Regions from separate parts of the Macrococcoides bohemicum genome, predicted to be linked through region 2. Evidence: riboswitches for the same ligand, from Rfam matches in the RefSeq annotation. Region 2 holds a riboswitch; each other region holds the start of a gene.

Evidence for each region. A riboswitch is a leader RNA that binds a small molecule or an ion and turns the genes downstream of it on or off. The one in region 2 is predicted to bind thiamine pyrophosphate.
Region 1: linked by a shared signal. The riboswitch ahead of HT586_RS01275 (thiamine phosphate synthase) and the one ahead of HT586_RS06020 (ABC transporter substrate-binding protein) in region 2 are both predicted to bind thiamine pyrophosphate.
Region 3: linked by a shared signal. The riboswitch ahead of HT586_RS01090 (ECF transporter S component) and the one ahead of HT586_RS06020 (ABC transporter substrate-binding protein) in region 2 are both predicted to bind thiamine pyrophosphate.
Region 4: linked by a shared signal. The riboswitch ahead of HT586_RS05380 (3-oxoacyl-ACP reductase) and the one ahead of HT586_RS06020 (ABC transporter substrate-binding protein) in region 2 are both predicted to bind thiamine pyrophosphate.

Annotation. Positions count from the first base shown of each region.
Region 1 covers NZ_CP054482.1:245,140-248,342, forward strand. The annotation lists gene HT586_RS01270 (NAD(P)/FAD-dependent oxidoreductase) at 1-824, opposite strand, end outside; gene HT586_RS01275 (thiamine phosphate synthase) at 854-1,426, opposite strand; TPP riboswitch at 1,510-1,612, opposite strand; gene HT586_RS01280 (protein-tyrosine phosphatase family protein) at 1,707-2,153, shown strand; gene HT586_RS01285 (hypothetical protein) at 2,220-2,645, opposite strand; gene HT586_RS01290 (TerC family protein) at 2,751-3,203, opposite strand, start outside.
Region 2 covers NZ_CP054482.1:1,173,126-1,176,328, forward strand. The annotation lists gene HT586_RS06010 (2-oxoacid:acceptor oxidoreductase subunit alpha) at 1-70, shown strand, start outside; gene HT586_RS06015 (2-oxoacid:ferredoxin oxidoreductase subunit beta) at 71-934, shown strand; TPP riboswitch at 1,123-1,223, shown strand; gene HT586_RS06020 (ABC transporter substrate-binding protein) at 1,268-2,290, shown strand; gene HT586_RS06025 (thiamine-binding protein) at 2,290-2,577, shown strand; gene HT586_RS06030 (ABC transporter permease) at 2,574-3,203, shown strand, end outside.
Region 3 covers NZ_CP054482.1:206,587-209,789, forward strand. The annotation lists gene HT586_RS01080 (formate/nitrite transporter family protein) at 1-255, opposite strand, end outside; gene HT586_RS01085 (GNAT family N-acetyltransferase) at 371-892, opposite strand; TPP riboswitch at 1,044-1,151, shown strand; gene HT586_RS01090 (ECF transporter S component) at 1,222-1,806, shown strand; gene HT586_RS01095 (ABC transporter ATP-binding protein) at 1,810-3,203, shown strand, end outside.
Region 4 covers NZ_CP054482.1:1,039,268-1,042,470, forward strand. The annotation lists gene HT586_RS05375 (IS6-like element IS257 family transposase) at 1-40, shown strand, start outside; TPP riboswitch at 1,096-1,200, shown strand; gene HT586_RS05380 (3-oxoacyl-ACP reductase) at 1,282-2,034, shown strand; partial or broken gene HT586_RS05385 (NtaA/DmoA family FMN-dependent monooxygenase) at 2,047-3,203, shown strand, end outside.

The DNA of each region.
Region 1 (3,203 bases), 930 kb from region 2:
GTACTGTCGCGTAATTTCGGGATTAGTTTAAACGTTTCTTCAAGTAACCACTTTACACCTTCTGCACTTGGTTGTTGCTTTGTATCAAGTGAAGTTGTTGCACCAATCAGATAATGATTGTCTGATTTAGGGACAATATAATGTCCGTTTGTCTGGAATAGTGTTTCTTTTAAATAAAGATCGGGATGATGTAACGTCAGGACTTCTCCTTTCACGCCTTGCATCGGGAAATCTATATCAAGCATGTTAAGTAAATCTTCACTTTTACATCCAGCTGCAATAACGACTTTGTCTGAGATGATGGTTTTATCACTTATTGATAAGTGATATTTATCATCTACGTAATTAATGGATTTGACGTGATCTGAAATATGAGGAATATCTTGATTTGCGTACTTTATAACAGTTAAATATTTACCGGCATTGACTTGACCATCTGTAGGAATCCACATTGTCTGCTCAAACGTATTATTGATTGAACCGTTCGCATAAGAAGATAACGCTTTTGAAGCTATCCACTCAAATTGTTTATGCTTTGAATTTAGAAAATCGTATTGAGTCTTTAGATTCTCTTCATCTCCAGGTGAAGCGATTTTAAGCAATCCGTGTTGTTGTAGGTCAATAGATAATCCAGTCAAGTTTTCCAGTTGCTGAATATGATCAGGTATCATTTGCTGACCAAGCACAGATAGTCTGTATAAAGGACTATCTTCTGTAAATTCATTTTGTGCCCCGAGCATACCTCCAGCAGCGTGTGTTGCTTTATAACCATGTACATCATCTATGATTGCAATATTATCTGTATGGCTTTTAAGTGCGTACACAATATTTTCTCCGATAATTCCTCCACCTATTACAACGATGTCGTACGTAGTAACCACTCCTTTTTTACTGCAAGAAAATCTTGCTTGTTTGTAAATAACCTGATACCGGCAAAGCCTGAAAAATTAGTGTTTAACTGTCTTATTGTGTTGATGCTGATGCCGCCTAATGCTACTACAGAGATATCAATATGAGTGACTGCATCAATTTGAGCTGCTGCTCTGGGTGGTAAATCAGGTTTGGACGGTGTAGGGAAGACATGACCAAATAAAACAAATGATAGATCGAGCGATTCAGCGTGTTTGGCTGATGCCAAAGAATGAACGCTTTGACTGACCTGTATTTCCGGATGATTATTTCTAAAGGCATCTATTTCAGAATTACTTTCTTTAAAGTGAATTCTCGTTAAATGACATGCAAATAAAATATTAGGATTGTTATGCACGATAATTTTATCTTTAGGAATTCTTGTTATCAGCTGGTTTATGAAATGAATAATATCTTTCTCTGCTGCATCAAACCTTAAAATAACGCCATCTATTTCATCATGAACCTGGATGATTTGATTGAGAACGGTGATTGAAGGTTTTGGGGATGTAATCATGATAAACACACTTTTCACCTCGAAAAAAACACCCACTAACTAAAAAAAGCTAGTGGGTGTTGGAATTAGTATAAATAAATCACTAAAATTCAATCACGCTTCCCTACGTTGGTTCTAACCAAGTCAGGTTCAAAGAGTCGGAAATAATTTCCTCTCAGCCCGTTGTGGGCACCCCTAGCAAATATTTAATTCTGTAGTAAGCCTACCACTAGTTAGAGTGAATTTCAATCAATTCAAATTCATGATAAAATAAATTAACGATAAAATGGGGTGTAAAAGGATGAATGAAGAAGAAAAGTTATCTTTATTAATTGATGAACGTACAGAACTCATACCACATGAGACGGTGTATGACAAAGTAGAGATTGAACAAAATCATACGGATTCTGTAGAAGTGCTGCTTGAACCAGCAATACAACAGGAACGTATGTCTTCTGAAGAAATTTTAAGAGAAATTGCAGAAGAAGAAGAACTCGAAGAAGAGTACGCGCAAGCAGTTGAAGAAGTAAAATTATTTAAATATATTGTCCATACGATTAAATTTCATGAAGGAGATGCAATTACACGCTATCAACTGCGCAATATATGTGCACATAGTAAAACTAAATTATCATCAGATAATTTAGATGAAGTATTAAATGATTATATTGAAGCGGGCTACATCAGAATTGAAGATGACAAAATATATATCACATTCTTAGGTGAGCATGTAAATACATTGTTATAAGCGTTTATTATATAAAACAAGCAAGAGTGGAACAATTTAGTTCCGCTCTTGCTTGTTTGTCAGAGATTAATCTTTTAGTAAAAACGCTTCTTCGTCACGTGAATGAATTTCATTAACGATAATCAAACTTCTAAAATAATCGATAATTTGAGTGGAGAATCCTTCGCTTTCCATCTGTGTTTTAATCTTAGCGACGACTTGGCGCATAATATCATGATCACGTGTGAGTTGTTGAACTTTATCATGTAGTTCAGGATTATTATTTTCCGCTTCTGTATAGAAACCATCTGCTTCTTCCTCAGCATCTGCGTGACTTATGACGCGTGAATCCCAGAAATCGACAAGCGCGATCACTTCCTGAATCACTTCTTCTTCCGTACCGTTTTGGTATGTTCTGATCAATTCATCTGTCATATTCACAGCAAGGCCTAACCCTGTATCGTGAATTTGTTTATGTGCATGTAGTTGTCTTAATGATGGTCCGACTGGCATACAATCATCTCCGTTCAGTATATTTACCACTATTGTATTATAGAAAATATAATAAAAAGACTAGGGGATTCCCTAGTCTTATATTTTTCAGATGTATAGTGATGATTAATGCTGATGACTTTGTCCACGTTTACTTGTAACAAAACCAATCACTAAAATTGATAGTAATACACCCCAGAAGATCAGTTGCCACATCATTGAATGCGGGAAGTCATGCGGTAATACGTGGATGGAATCATGTGCTAATACAAGCACGACAAGTTTAATGCCAATCCAGCCTACGATTGCAAATGCTGCAGCTTCAAGTCCAGGATATGTTTCCAGAATTTTGATGAAATATGTTGCTGCAAATCGCATTAACACAACGCCAAGCATACCTCCGATAAACATAACGGTGAACTGTCCGGCGTTTAGTCCCATGAAGTCAGGACCAACTTTAGGCAATGTAACCGCGATTGCAATTGCTGCCAACATTGAATCAATTGCGAATGCGATATCTGCACCTTCAACTTTCAGAACAGTCATCCAGAAGCCACTACCTTTAGGCATTGCTTCTTC
Region 2 (3,203 bases):
TACACCATTCTTACCGAAGGAAATAGAAGCAAAAATAAATGAAGTAATAGAAGTAAAGGAGCGCATCTAAATGGCAACGTTTAAAGATTTTAGAAATAGTGTGAAACCAAACTGGTGTCCAGGATGTGGTGACTTCTCAGTTCAAGCAGCAATTCAAAAAGCATGTGCAAACGTAGGTTTAGAACCTGAAGAATTAGCTGTAATTACAGGAATCGGATGTTCTGGTCGTTTATCAGGTTATATTAATTCATTCGGTGTTCACTCAATTCATGGCCGTGCATTACCGATGGCACAAGGTGTTAAAATGGCAAATCAGGAACTTACAGTTATCGCTTCAGGTGGAGATGGAGATGGATACGCTATTGGTATGGGACATACAATCCACTCAATACGTCGTAATATTGACTTAACATATGTCGTAATGGATAACCAGATTTATGGTTTAACAAAAGGTCAAACTTCACCAAGTTCAGCACATGGATTTGTTACTAAAACAACGCCACATGGTTCAATTGAGAAAAATGTATCTCCATTAGAACTTGCAATTACATCAGGTGCAACATTTGTAGCACAAAGTTTCTCAAGTGATATTAAAGAATTAACAGCAATTATTGAAGCGGCGATTAACCATAAAGGATTTGCATTCGTTAATGTATTCTCTCCATGTGTGACTTACAATAAAGTAAATACGTACGATTGGTTTAAAGAAAACTTAGTTTCTTTAAACGATATCGAAGGTTATGACAATAAAGACAAAATACAAGCATTAAACACTGTAGTAGAGCATAACGGATTAGTAACTGGAATCATTTATCAGGATACTGAAACGCCAAGCTATGCAGAACAATTAAATGGTTACTCAAAATCATTGGCGAAAGAACCAATTGAAATGGACCCATCTAAATTTGAAGCTTTAATGGCTGAATTTAAATAAAATAAAGAGACATAGTAATCTGATGATTGCTATGTCTTTTATTTATCTTTTTAAAAAAACTACCTCTAACAAGAAAATTAACGGAGAATAATCATAAAATTATTTCAGTTCAGTAGCGTACAAACTAAATCTTAAACATTTGATACTAGGTATTTCTTTGGTATACTTGTAAAGGAAAATAAAATAACTAAAAACACTAGGGGAGTCATTCTGAGAATGGACATTGGTCCTAAACCCTTATTCACCTGATCTAGGTAAAACTAGCGTAGGGAAGTGTCGCTTTTTGACACAACTTTACATGTAGGTTGTGTTTTTTATTTGGAGGAAAATAAGATGAAAAAAAGTATATTAGTAGGGATGAGTTGTGCAGTATTATTAGCTGCTTGTGGTAACGAAGAAAATAAAGATGCTAATAAAACTACAAGTAAGACGGACAGCAACAAAACTGAAAAAGTTACCATGATGTTAGACTGGACACCAAATACGAACCATACGGGTATTTATGTGGCAAAAGAAAAAGGCTACTTTAAGAAACATGGTCTGGATGTTGATATTAAAACGCCTGGTGATGTTACTGCTGATCAGATGATAGCTGCAAATAAGAAAGATGTTCAATTTGGTATTAGTGCGCAGGAGCAGGTTACACAGTCACGTTCAGAAGGTGTACCTATTAAATCAATCGGTGCAATCATTCAACATAACACAAGTGGTTTTATGAGTTTGAAAGATAAGAATATAAAATCACCAAAAGATTATGAAGGTAAAACATACGGTGGCTGGGGTGCGCCAATTGAGAAGGCATTTATTGAAACATTGATGAAAAAAGAAAATGCTGATGTCAACAAAACGAAGATTGTCAATATGGGGAATACTGATTTCTTCTCAGCTTCTAAGAAAAATATTGATTTCTCTTGGGTATATTACGGATGGACCGGTATTGAAGCAGAAACAAGAAATATTGACGTAAACATGCAATACTTAACAGATTACGATAAAAATCTAGATTATTATACACCGATCATTATTGCCAATGAAAAATATTTAAAATCAAATCCAAATACAGCTAAAGCATTTATGGCAGCTGTAAAAGAAGGATATGAATATGCGATTAAACACGAAAAAGAAAGTGCAGATATTTTAATTAAATCAGCACCGGAATTAAAGAAACAAAAAGATTTAGTCTATAAATCTCAAAGCTATTTATCACCGAAATATCAAGATGATGCAAAATCTTGGGGTATTCAGGATGAGAAAGTATGGGTCAATTATGCGAAGTATTTAAAAGATAATAAAATTATTAAAAATGATTTTGTTGCAAAAGATGCATTTACAAATGAATTTGTGGAGGGTAAATAATGGCGAATACAATAATGAGCATTCAAATTATTCCTAAAACACCAGAAGGTCAGGATGTAATACCATATGTCGATGCTGCGATAGAAGTGATAGAACAATCAGGTCTTAAATTTGTAGTATCCCCACTTGAGACAAGTATTGAAGGTGATATGCATGAACTGTTACCATTAATCGAACAGATGAACCATCGTATGCGTGCATTAGGCTGTGAATCAATTATTTCGCAGGTGAAATTCTATCATGGAGAATCAGTATCGATGGATGCATTGGTCGCGAAATATCGATGATTAAAGCTTTAAAATTCTCATTGTTTATGATTTGCTTGTTGCTTGTATGGGAAGGATTTGTATGGCTATTAAAAGTCGATCCCTATACACTACCTGCGCCAAGTGCTATTGCAAAGTCATTCGTGGTAGATTTTCCTGAATACTTTCCACATCTGTTACCGACGATACAACTTGTATTATTAGGTTTATTTTGTTCAATTATTTGTGGTGTTCTATTTGCGGTCATACTTAACTTAATACCAGTATTAAATGATTATATTTATCCGTTACTTATTATGAGTCAGAATATCCCTGTTATTGTTATCGCACCGTTACTTGTAATATGGTTTGGATTTGGACTATTACCGAAACTCATCGTGATTACTTTAATCTGTTTCTTTCCCATAACAGTGAGTTTGCTGGAAGGATTTCACGAGACAGATAAAGATTTAAAGAAATATATGCAAATGATGGGTGCTTCACGTATGGAACTATTTACAAAATTAGAATGGCCAAACAGTATGCCGTTTTTCTTTAATGGTTTAAAGATTGCCGGCACGTATTCAGTAATGGGTGCGATTATTTCTGAATGGCTTGGAAGTGACAAAGGTTTAGGTAAATTTATGATACTTGCACAACGTGCATTT
Region 3 (3,203 bases), 970 kb from region 2:
GATACTGAATGCAATTGCACCTACTAAATTGATAAGCCCTGCATTTTCAGTTGCAGCAAATTGTGTCTTTGCTGCAAGTTGAAGCACTGCCATAATAGCTAGTAAAAAACCTGACATAATCGCTTTTAACATATAGCGCCCAGGTGTCTTATCTGCCATTACCTCTTTCATTGCTACTTGGTTTAATACATTTTCAATGTTGCCTTTCGAAGCATAAGTATCTTCGATAGTTTTAGCTGGAATTTCAATAGCCATTGTAGAGCCTCCTGTTGAACAAGATTTTATGAATAAACATGAATGTTATAAATACAATATTATTATATCTGTTACTGAGTAACGTGTATATAGTCAATTTGTGAAAAGGTGAACATTATACTAAATCAAGCATCATTATATAGTCGGTCTGTGCTTCGTCGCCCATTTGAAAGACATGAGAATCGATATGTTTAAAGCCAATTTTTTTATAAAAATCTAATGCATTATGGTTATATTCCCAAACACCAAGCCATATTTTTTTGATGTTCTGATCTTGTGCACGTGATACTGCCTTTTCATATAAATGTTTACCAATACCTTGTTTTTGAAAAGTTTTGTCGACATAAATTCGCTCAATTTCGAGTGAACTATCCGTTATATTTTCTGTTTGAGCTTCATTGGTATTAATTTTTAAGTAACCAGCAACTTGATCCTCAATTAAAGCAAAATAAAATTCTGAATGTGGATCATTAAGCTGCGTCATCATCTTTTCTTTAGTGAAAGATGTCTTTAAGTAATGATCGATAACTTCATCCTTATTATCCGGTCTGAAAGTATCATCGAATGTTTTTTTGCTTATATTGATTAGAGTATTGAGATCGTTTTCTGTAACTTTGCGTATTACAATTTTATTCATAAAGCGAGCTCCTTTAGTCAATTTGTTAATCACATTATGAGCTTAAATGAATGTTTATGCAATCAATATTTGAATAGTAATATATTGATGAAATAAAATTTCGTGTTGACAAAATTTAGTTTCGCGAGTACTGTAAAAATAACAAATTAAATAAGCGCACTAGGGGTGTTTTATAAAAAAACTGAGATAAGGCTGTAGCCTTAGACCCTTTGAACCTGATCTAGATGATACTAGCGTAGGGAAGTGTATAGTCACAGTATTAATGTGTCTATTTTTCCTTACGCAGTCTTCTCTATAGAAGGGTGCGTATTTTTTATGGAGGAATGAAAATGAACAGAAATAGTCAGGGTTTGAAGTTGTCAGATATATTAGTGACAGTGTTAGTAGCAGTATTATTTGCGGTGGCATACAATTTTGTCTGGTTACCTTATGAGGCAATGAAACCATTAGGGCTACATTTTGAACAGTTAATATATGGTGTTTGGTTTATGGCTGCAGTTGTGGCGTATTTAATTGTTCCAAAAGCAGGAATTGCATTACTGGCAGAGTTTGCAGCGGGTGCAGGAGAGACAATCGTAATGGGGAAATTCGACATTCCGACGTTTGTATTTGCATTTTTACAAGGGTTGGCTTGTGAGTTTGTATTCATGTTATTTAAATATCAATCACGCAGCATGATGGTGTGTATATTAGCGGGTGTTGCTGCTGCAATTATAAGTCTGCCGATTGAGTATTTCTATGGATATATGTCTGAAGTAGCGGGATGGAACGTACTGCTTTATATAATTATGCGTTTGATTAGTGGAGCACTGGTAACCGGGGTATTATCGTATTTAATTGTAAAAGCATTAGATCAGACAGGTGTAACGAAGCTGTTTAGAACGTCAACTCAATCAGATTACGATAGTTTATAGATGATGTTATCTGTTAGAAATTTAAGATTGAAATACCCCGGTGAAAAAGAAAAGATATTTGACGGTATCGATATTACGATAGCAGATAAAGAAAAAGTATTATTGCTAGGACCTTCAGGTTCTGGGAAGAGCACATTACTGAACGTACTAAGTGGTATCGTCCCTGAGTTGATCGATTTGCCGATGAAATATGATGTATTAGAACGTGATATGAATGCTAGTGTTATATTTCAGGATCCAGATAGTCAATTTTGTATGCCTAAAGTATATGAAGAACTAGCTTTTATACTGGAAAATCAAAACGTTGATAAATCGCAAATGAATCACTTGATTAATGATGTTTTGATTAAAGTTGGTCTGGATGTTGGACCTTCACAACAAATCAATCAACTCAGTGGTGGTATGAAACAGAAACTAGCAATTGCAGGGTCATTGTTGCAGAATGCTGATACGTGGTTTCTAGATGAACCTACAGCGATGCTCGATAGCGATGCGACAAAGCATTTATGGGAATTGATGATTGATTTATGGCAGGATAAGACAGTACTTATCGTAGAACATAAGGTTGAACATATCTGGCAATATGTTGATCGGATTTTATTGATGGATGCGAATGGTAAATTGGTTACGCAAGGAACCCCGCAATTTATTCTTAATAACCATGAAGACTTATTAAACAAGTATGGTGTATGGCATCCAAATGCGTATCAATTTGCACCGAAATCATTGCATTATGATTATCCATCTCACAAGTTTGAGCTCAAGCTTGAAGATGTTACTGTAAAGCGAAAAGAAAAAAAGTTATATCAAATTGATGGACTTGTCGTGAATAGTCATGAATGGATTGCGATTACCGGAAAGAATGGAACAGGAAAAACAACATTATTAGAATCTTTGATGCAACTTATTCCTTATGATGGTTTAATACAATATAATGGAAAACCATTGCGTAAGGTGAAAGATGCAGCACGTAACATGTATCTTGTTTACCAAAATCCTGAGCTGCAATTTATCCAGGGTAGTGTATATGATGAAATATTCTTTAATTTTCAATTTTTAGATAAAGCTCAGGCAGGAGAAAAAACAACGCATTTATTAAAGCAATTAAATCTGTACCATCTAAAAGATCGTCATCCTTTTGAACTTTCTATGGGACAAAAGAGGAGATTGAGTGTTGCGACGGCATTAAGTACAAAAGCTGATATTGTGTTACTAGATGAACCGACATTTGGTCTCGATAGTCATAATACGTTCGAACTTATTGAGTTATTTAAAGCACGTGTGCAATCCGGACAGACGATTATTATGGTGACGCATGATGATGAAATCATAAAGCGATACCCTTCTACCGTGTTACGCATTCAGGGTGGCATACTTTCTGAAGTGAGGAGGGGTGA
Region 4 (3,203 bases), 130 kb from region 2:
TTCGCCATGCCACGAAATTAGCATCATGCTAGCAAGTTAAGCGAACACTGACATGATAAATTAGTGGTTAGCTATATTTTTTTACTTTGCAACAGAACCAAATATAATATCCTTTTAAGATTTAGTATTACTTTATGCATATATAACGTATTATCTGTTTACTATTATTAAGGTATAAAAATGCAACTCACTTCCATAATTTTGATAAAATAATAATGATTTTATTTGTGCAATCAAATAATCGTTCAAGTGGAGCAAATAAGAAATTAATTGAAAAATCATTAGAATACGTAAAAGAAAATAATGCAAGATATGTATGTTTATAAACTGGTGTAGATAACGTGAAAGTACAAGGGTTATATGAAAAAATGGGTATGTCAGTAGATAATGAAGTATTGCAGTACTCAAGAGTATTATAATATATTTGTATTTATAAGCTATCCATTGTAAAATGTAAATGAAAAGAGGAGCGCGGTAACACTCCTCCTGTAGATCCGTTTATACGGTGACTAGCCAATGTTATTTTTTTACTCAATAACCACTCAGCTCTGTCAAGCTTATGAGTGGTTATTTTTTGTCTTTGTCATTTAGTCTAATAATGAGCGGTATAATGATTGCAAACATCATCAACATTATACTCAATAACTCAAAATCAGTCATGCTTTCCTTTCCAGGAGAAACACCTAATAAACAAAATCAAAGGCATCACCTCCTAGGGCTAGCCACCACTATAAACTTATCTACAAATACTATTATAAAGAGTAAATAAAATAATTAGAACAAACGTTCTCTAATTGTTATTTTTGCATTTACATGAAATCCATTGTAAAATGTAAATGAAAAGAGGAGTGATACACACACTCCCTTGTAGATCCGTTTATACGGTGACTAGCTTTTTATGGTTACAATTTCGAATAACCACTCAGCTTAGCCAAGCCATTTAGTGGTTATTTTTTTGATTATCTATTAGTCTAATAATGAGTGGTATAATGATGGCAAAAATCATCAACATTATACTTAATAACTCAAAATCAGTCATGTTATCATCATGTATTGACAAAACATACAATTATTTGTATATTGAAGTCAACTTAAGAAATACACTAGGGGCATTTAACGATAAATTGAGATGAGGTAGTCCTCAGACCCTTTGAACCTGATCTAGTTCAAACTAGCGTAGGGAAGTGTGCTAATGAACTGGTCTATTTATTATGTCTTTTTCATGCACCTTTCTATCAGGAAAGGTGTATTTTTTATGAATAAAATCATAGAGGAGAATATTTGATGAAAACTGTAATGGTTACTGGCGGAGCTAGAGGTTTAGGAGAAGCAATCGTGAAAGGTCTCAATGCTGAAGGTTATAATGTGATTATTAATTATTTTCAAAGTGAAGATGCTGCAATTTCATTAGTAGCATCATTTGGAGAAGATAAAGCGTTAGCTTTTAAAGCTGACGTTACAAAACGTGCAGAAGTAGATGCAATGGTGAAAGCAGGGATAGAGAAGTTTGGCAAAATTGACGTAGTTGTAAATAATGCACTTGTTGGATTTAAGTTTGATCCAGTAGCACAAAAGGCATTTAAAGATTTATCGTGGGAAGATTATCAACAACAAATTGATGGAACGATGAAAGCTGCATTCAACATAAGTCAAAGTGTAATCGATGGTTTTATTGAGCAAAGAGATGGAACGATTATCAGTATTGGCACAAATTTATTCCAAAATCCGGTTGTACCTTATCATGAGTATACGACTGCTAAAGCAGGTTTACTAGGGATGATGCGCAATATCGCAAGTGAATTAGGACAATATGGCATTCGTGCAAATATGATTTCCGGTGGTTTACTGAAAACAACTGATGCTTCTAGTGTAACGACAGATGAAGTATTTGAATTAATCGCTAATTCTACACCACTTAGAAAAGTTACAACACCACAAGATGTTGCAAATATGGTTGTCTACTTAGCATCTGATAGAGCGAAAGGAATTACAGGTCAAAATATCACTGTTGATGGTGGGTTAACGATGAACTAGGGGGAGTTTTAAATGTCAAATATGCATATCCGCATATTGATTTATGGTGTAGGACATCATTTGGCGGCATGGAAAGCACATGATTCTCAAATACATCGTTTGCTGATAATCAAGCATTTAATGCAACACATGAAAATGTAATGCCAGCGATGTGGCTAGATCCAATCGTAAAACTTTCAGCAATATCACAAGTAACTAACAATGTTGGTTTAGTATGTACGATATCAGGAACATTTATGAATCCATATCATGTAGCCAGACAAATTCAATCTTTACAGCATATATCGAAAGGTCGTATGGGGTGGAATCTGGTTACTTCCATGACAGATGAAGAAGCAAAAAATCATAGTATGGAGTATTTACCTGCTCATGCACAAAGATATGAAAAAGCTAGAGAATTTGTAACAATAATAGATAAATTATTTGAATCATGGGATGAAAAAGATTTTATTTATAATAAAGAAAATCATCAAATGATAAAACATTAAAATATACAACCAATCAATCATATGGGTAAGTATTTCCAGGTACGAGGGCCATTATCAACACCAAATTCTAAGTATGGAAAACCTATTGCAATGCAGGCAGGTGCTTCAGATGAAGGATTAAAATTAGCAGCAGAACAAGCTGATGCTGTGTTTTCCGTAAGCTGGAATATCTCGATGGCTAAAAGATATCGCGAACGATTGAAACAGGCAGAAGAAAAAGAAGGAAGAAAGAATAAAATTAAAGTTCTACCAGGTTTAGTTACCTACGTTGCTGAAACTGAAGAAGAAGCTTATGCAAAGAAACAAGTCTTAGATAATATGCTGGATATTGCAAGTTCATTAAAAATACTGGAATTTTTTATTCATCAGGACACTTCAGGATGGGATTTAGATGCGAAAGTACCTGACTTACCACCTTTAGCATCGTTTACTGGACCGAAAGGAAGATATGAAACAGTACTTGAAATTATCAAAGATAAAGATCCAACGGTAAGAGAACTTTTAGGATATTTAGCAGCAGGTGGTGGACATTTGACTTTAATCAGTACGCCGGAAATGATAGTAGATGAATTGGAAAAATGGTTGAAAGAAGGTGTAGCAGACGGATTTAATCTCATGCCACCAACTTTACCTAATAGTTTGGATGATTTTGTTAAACTCATCATACCAGAATTACAATCA